Regions from separate parts of the Bacillus sp. Marseille-P3661 genome, predicted to be linked through region 1. Evidence: riboswitches for the same ligand, from Rfam matches in the RefSeq annotation. Region 1 holds a riboswitch; the other holds the start of a gene.
The links. A riboswitch is a leader RNA that binds a small molecule or an ion and turns the genes downstream of it on or off. The one in region 1 is predicted to bind thiamine pyrophosphate.
Positions count from the first base shown of each region.

Region 2: it holds a riboswitch for thiamine pyrophosphate, as region 1 does, so the genes downstream of both, thiC (phosphomethylpyrimidine synthase ThiC) here and tenA (thiaminase II) in region 1, are expected to answer to the same signal.

Region 1 is NZ_LT965954.1:398,260-401,880, reverse strand. It holds gene C1724_RS12975 (transglutaminase domain-containing protein) at 1-496, shown strand, start outside; gene C1724_RS12970 (hypothetical protein) at 594-809, opposite strand; TPP riboswitch at 954-1,060, shown strand; gene tenA (thiaminase II) at 1,248-1,925, shown strand; gene C1724_RS12960 (ABC transporter ATP-binding protein) at 1,918-2,679, shown strand; gene C1724_RS12955 (ABC transporter permease) at 2,689-3,432, shown strand; gene C1724_RS12950 (ABC transporter substrate-binding protein) at 3,429-3,621, shown strand, end outside.
Region 2 is NZ_LT965958.1:156,291-159,911, forward strand. It holds gene C1724_RS23380 (flotillin family protein) at 123-1,658, shown strand; TPP riboswitch at 1,773-1,887, shown strand; gene thiC (phosphomethylpyrimidine synthase ThiC) at 2,020-3,621, shown strand, end outside.

The DNA.
Region 1 (3,621 bases):
TGATCTGCGTAAAATGATTTATGAAAGTGCAATTAAATTGGGTGTGAATGCATGGAGTTATGGATTTGTTTCGTATACCAAAGGATTAACAGACAATGATAAGCTCATAACAATTTCTAATATAGTATACCAGCAAGTTCCCGAACAGAAACAGGATGATAAAACAAGTATTAATTATCCAACTCCTGGCTACGAATCGATTGGTACTTTTGCAAATGTTGCAAAAGATAAACAATGGACGATTCAATTTGACTCACCTATTGATTTTTCATCCGTTACAACCGAAAATATAATGATTTATAGCTCAGATGGCAATAAATTGTCAACCATTGACTACTCCTTAAAAGACTCTAACTCTTTATCGATTAGTAACAAGGAGGACTATAAAACAGGAGAAACATATTACTTATATGTGAAGAATACTATTAAAGGGACAAATGGTAAGAAAATTAAAGATTCCGTTTCAATAAAATTTACAATACAGAAAAATATTTAATGCTTACAATTGTTAGGTTGTTTGTTTATTGATAAATTTGAACAGTATTGAATTATAACAGGATAAGCGCCTGCCTATGGATGGAGGCGCTTTGAAGTTACTTATTCTTTCCATCAAAGAAACGTCCAAATTGTTCCATTTCTTTATTGGGTTGTCCAGAAAGATGGAAAGGGTTAGCATTCATATGTTGTTGAGGATCTGCATCTATTCTTATCCCTATTTTGTTGGCGCTAGATAACGGATCTGATATAGGTCCCTCATGGGAACCGTCAAAGTGTGGGTGTTTTTTTGAGATGTCTAATCTTCTTACCATATCTGGTCTCCTTAAATTAAAAAATTTAATTATAGCATTTGTTTATGCAAGGTAAATATGTATCATATGAAAATTTTTTTGTTGCAACAAACGCCTATATATGGTAAATATTAGATAGACGGAAATGAAATGAATATATATTATCGTTACTACTAGGGGTGCTGTAAAGGCTGAGAGGGACAATTGAGTTTGTCTTAACCCTTAAACCTGATCTAGGTAATACTAGCGAAGGGAAGTGGTGTGTGTGCGGAAAAATTCAGTGTTTCATTGAATTTTCAAATTTATTCCAAGCTTAAAGCTTGTTATGGGTTATGTATACTTTAAACCACTTCTTTTTAAGAGGTGGTTTTTTTGTGTTAGGGGGAATTTAATTAGACCATAAATAGACGTATTCATTGTTTTATATTGTTAAAGTAATACAAAAAAGGATGGATCAGCATGAAGTTTAGTAATCAATTATTTGAGAAGGTAAAACCAATATGGGATCAAAATCATGCCCACCCATTTGTACAAGAAATTGGAAGTGGTACATTAGCAACTGAAAAGTTTCGCTTTTATATGGTGCAAGATTATCTATATTTAATTGATTTTGCCAAGCTCTTCGCTTTAGCAACAGTAAAAACAAATGATGTTGAATTGATGAGAAAGTTTGCACATCTGCTAGAGTCAACTTTGAACGAGGAAATGTCATTGCATAGACAATATGCTTCTCGTTTCGGTATCACATCTGAAGAGTTAGAAAACGCTGCAGCTTCTCCAACGACATTGGCATACAGCCACTATATGCTCCACATCGCACAAAACGGTTCGTTAGCAGAATTAGTTTCAGCATTATTACCATGTATGTGGAGTTATTGGGAAATTGGAAAAGATCTAAGAACCAAAAATCCAGAGTCCCAAAATCATGAATTTTTTGGTGAATGGATAAAAATGTACAGTTCAGATGAATTTGGGTCGTTAGCATTGTGGTTAATCAATTTATTGGATGAATTAGCTGAAGGAAAGTCAGGAAAAGAGATTGCTAGATTAGAAGAAATTTTTCTAACAACCAGTAAATTTGAATATATGTTTTGGGATACAGCCTACAAACAAGAAACGTGGCCTAGTTATGAATGAGATTGCGCTTGAATTTGATAGGGTTAGTTTTCGTTATGATAATGGTAAAAAAAACATTATAAATTCATTAAATCTAAAAGTAGAAAATGGTGAATTTGTTAGTATTATTGGTCCGAGCGGATCGGGAAAAAGTACAATTTTTCGTCTTATAACTGGATTAGAAACACCGACGTCAGGTTCCATCTTGGTAAATGGTATTCCTATGAATGATCGATTAGGATCAGTAGGCTACATGCCTCAACAGGACTTGTTATTACCATGGCGCACAGTTTTAGAGAATGTGGTATTACCTATTGAATTAAAGAAAAATAAGCGAACTTGGTCAAAAGCTGAAATGGTAGCTTTATTAGATGAATTTGGATTAAAGGGTTATGAAAATCAATATCCTGCAAATTTATCTGGTGGGATGCGTCAACGAGTTTCTTTTTTAAGAACAATCATGACCGGATCAAATATTTTGTTGCTAGATGAACCATTCAGCGCCCTTGACGCTATTACGAGGTTAATGATGCAAGAGTGGTTGATTGAAAAGTGGGATAAGTATAAACAGACGATTTTATTTATTACACATGATGTAGACGAAGCACTACTATTATCAGATCGTATTCTTGTTTTAACAGATCATCCTATTTCGTCGCTTAAAGAAGTATATGTACCTTTAGAACGGCCAAGAAGGATAAGGGATTTTGGGGAACAAAAAATAATCGAAATAAAAGAGCAGCTAATAGAGCAGCTAAGATTCGGAGTGAAGTGATTGGTAAATATAAAATATTACTTTTCCTCAACCGTTATATTCATAATCACAATTATTTCTTGGGAAATTGCGGCGAAAATTGTAGATAAGGCATTTATTTTACCATCACCTTCTGCAGTAATTGTAAGACTGTGGGAGTTGAAGTTCACGTTATTTTTAGTGCACCTTCCGAAAACCTTACTTATTATTTTAGTGGGATTGTCTATATCAATTGTATTCGGGATTGTAGTCGGGATTTGTATGAGTTTAAATAAATCAGTTGAAAGAGCATTGTATCCAATCTTAATTGCTTCACAAACAATACCAATTATAGCTTTAGCGCCAATCTTTGTACTTTGGTTTGGATATTCAATCTGGAGTAAGGTTGTTGTAACAGTATTAATAACATTTTTTCCAATTACTGTAAGTGTTTTTGATGGACTTAAGGCATCTAGCAAGGAGTTTGAAGAGTTATTTCTGACAATGGGAGCAACTAAACAAGAGATTTTTCTAAAACTAAATATTCCAAATGCACTTCCTTACTTTTTCTCGGGACTTAAGGTCGCTGTTACATTAAGTGTTATTGGTGCTGCTATTGGCGAATGGTTAGGTGCTCAAGCAGGGCTAGGGTACTTTAGTCGGCGGATGATGACGCAGTTTGATGGACCAGCAGTATTTGCTCCAATTTTATTATTGTCAGCAGTTGGAATTTTACTGTTTTTATTAGTTACATGGATTGAAAAATATATGGTTAAATGGAGGAAAGAAAGATGAAAAATTGTTTAGCATTTTTTGTAAGTTTATTTTTAGCATTAGCTCTGGGAGGATGTAGCGAAAGTAAAACAAATGAAGAAAGTAACACTGCTCCCGCTCCTACCAGTGAAGAAAAAAAGGATTTGAAAGAAGTAAGTTTGTTGTTAGATTGGTATCCTAACGCGGTACATAGCTATATATACACTGCAA
Region 2 (3,621 bases), on a different contig from region 1:
CTGTTATTATACGGTCGTGTGAAACTTTTTCGATTTTACTTCGTAAGTATTGTCAAAGGGCAATGGGTGATAGAACTATTCTATACATTTTGCTCAAATCTAACTTAGGAGTGGTGCTTACTATGTTAAACCTCATATGGCTGATCTTAGTTGGAATTTTACTGCTTATTTTAATTGTTGGCGGAGCGATTGGTTTTATTGTTTTTAAAAAAAGATATAAAACAGCTAGCTCCAATCAAGCGTTAATCATTACTGGACCGAAACTAGGAAATCCTGATCAAGACCCTCGGATTTTTGAAGATGAAAATGGTCGTAGCTTAAAAATTATTCGCGGTGGCGGTGTGCGACTGAAGCTATTTCAAACATGTACTCCAATTGATTTAAACTCCTTTCAAATCAAATTAACAACTCCCAAAGTGTACACTTCACAAGGTGTTCCCGTTGTTGCCGATGCTGTTACATCCGTAAAAATTGCTGATAGTTTAATAGGAATTGCAAATTATGCAGAACAATTTTTAGGAAAAAAACAAAATGAAATTGAGGATGAGGTGTCAAAGGTTCTAGGCACAAATCTTCGCGCAATCTTATCAAAATTAACAGTTGAAGAGATTAATAATGATCGAGAATCATTTAATCAACAAGTGCAAGATATTGCGCAAAAGGAATTAGATAATATGGGCTTTAAAATCACTTCTTTTGGTTTAGATGATTTGCGTGATGCTGATGAAGAAAATGGCTATCTTGACAATTTAGGGCGGCCGCGGATTGCTGAGATCCGCAAAAAAGCAGAAATGGCTGAATCAGATGCTGAAAAAGAAACACGAATGTACAAAGCAAAGAATGATCAAGAGGCACAGGATGAAGAGAATAAACGATTGACAGCCATTGCTCAATCAAAAAAGGAGCGAGATATTAAAGAAGCGCAAATTAAAGAAGAAACTGAAAGAGCTCGCGCAAAATCAGAGCAATCCTACGAATTGGAGAAGGCTCGACTTGCTCAACAAGTGAAGGAAGAAGAAATGAAAATTCAGTTTATCGAGCGGCAGCGTCAGGTTGAATTAGAGCTTGAAGAACAAAAGCGACGTAAAACACAAGCAGATGCTAATGCATATGACATTAAAGCCAAAGCTGAGGCAGAGGCTGATAAGGCAAGAATTGATGGTGAAACGAAAGCACTCATCGAAAAGCAGAAGGGTCTTGCTGAGGCGGCTGTTATTCGTGAACGTGGTCTTGCCGAAGCGGAGGCAAAGCAGTTAATGGCTGAAGCGATGGAAAAATACGGTCAGGCAGCGATTCTTGAAATGTTTATTGATATGCTGCCAAAATATGCTCGTGAGGTTGCGCTTCCATTATCAAAAATTGAAGGAATGAAAGTAATTGATATGGGCGGTTCAGAGTCTGGAGGCGCTACGAAAATTACGAATAATGTGACTAAGACAATGGTGGGTATACAAGAGAGTTTAAAGGAAACAACAGGTATGGATGTCAAGGCCATGTTGGAGAGCTTTGTATCAAGAGGTAATGTCAATAACTTTGGAAATAGCAAGGATACCTATGAACCTGGAAATTCTAATGAAGATACCTCGACTGATCACAAAGAATCAAACCAGGAAAACGTTGAAACTGTAAAAGGGTCAACAATAGACACAACGGAATAGACTAGGATAATAAGGCATCACTAACAGTTTGTTAAGTGGTGCTTTTGTATTAATATTTAAAAAATTGTTGATATTTACCAAAGTAACTTATATAATTTAAATTGTTAATTTAATAGCATTAACTAGGGGTGTCCAATGAGTTGGGCTGAGAGAGAAACACAATGAAGTTTCTTGACCCTTCGGACCTGATCTGGATCATACCAGCGTGGGGAAGTTAGATTTTTATATTTGTAAAATAACTACTTCTACATATTAAAGCCGGGTCCATCCAACATAGTTGGATCCCGGCTTTTTTTGTACTTCTCCCTTTGCTTGCCGTCAGATCTCGTCTTTTTACAAAATAAAAAGGAGAGATTTTTTTATGAGCACATCGTCTTTGAATCAAGAAAGTATCACTATTCAATCAAGTTTCCCAGGTAGTAAGAAGGTTTATGTAGAGGGTTCACGACCAGACATTCGTGTTCCAATGCGTGAAATTGAGTTGAGCCCGACATCTAGCACAGTTGGTGAAGAACCAAATCCACCTGTAACCGTTTATGATACGAGTGGACCTTATACGGATGCAACTTATAAGGTGGATATTCAAAAAGGACTTCCAGCTATTCGCAGTTCATGGATCCATGAACGTGGTAACGTAGAAGAATATGAAGGGCGTATGATTAAGCCTGAGGATAATGGAATCAAAGATCCTTCCAAGCATGTGAATGTTGTAACTTTTCCTGGTTTATCTCGTAAACCTCTTCGTGCTAAAAATGGCCAGAATGTCACCCAACTTCATTATGCGAAGAAAGGTATCATCACTCCTGAGATGGAATTCATTGCCATCCGTGAAAATTTGTCAGCTGATTTCGTAAGAGACGAGGTTGCAAAGGGTCGTGCTATAATTCCATCCAATATTAATCATCCTGAAATTGAACCGATGATTATTGGCCGAAATTTTCATGTGAAGATTAATGCTAACATTGGGAATTCAGCGGTTTCTTCATCGATTGAAGAGGAAGTAGAAAAGATGACATGGGCTACTCGTTGGGGAGCAGATACTATTATGGATTTATCTACTGGTAAAAACATCCACACTACACGCGAGTGGATTATCCGCAATTCACCTGTACCAGTTGGAACAGTACCGTTATACCAAGCTCTTGAAAAAGTAGATGGAGTAGCGGAAAACTTAACATGGGAAGTTTATCGAGATACTCTTATTGAACAAGCTGAGCAGGGTGTTGATTATTTCACAATTCACGCTGGTGTGCGACTACGATATATTCCGCTTACAGCAAATCGGGTTACTGGAATTGTTTCAAGAGGCGGATCGATTATGGCGCAATGGTGCTTATATCATCATCAAGAAAATTTCTTATACACGCATTTTGAAGAGATTTGCGAAATTATGAAAACATATGATATTGCCTTTTCACTTGGTGATGGGCTGCGCCCAGGTTCGATTGCTGATGCAAATGATGAAGCGCAATTTGCAGAACTTGACACACTTGGCGAGCTTACAAAAATAGCTTGGGAACATGATGTGCAAGTAATGGTTGAGGGTCCTGGTCATGTACCGATGCACTTAATAAAAGAAAATATGGATAAGCAGCTAGAAACTTGTCAGGAAGCTCCTTTTTATACATTAGGCCCACTTACAACAGATATCGCACCGGGTTATGACCATATCACGTCGGCAATTGGTGCAGCAATGATTGGGTGGTATGGCACCGCAATGTTATGCTATGTAACACCAAAGGAGCATTTAGGACTTCCCAATAAAAATGATGTTCGTGAAGGGGTTATTACTTATAAAATTGCTGCTCACGCTGCTGATCTTGCAAAAGGCCATCCCGGTGCACAAAAGCGTGATGATGCATTATCCAAAGCCAGGTTTGAGTTTAGATGGAGAGATCAATTCAATTTATCACTTGACCCTGAGCGTGCAATTGAATATCATGATGAAACATTACCTGCAGAA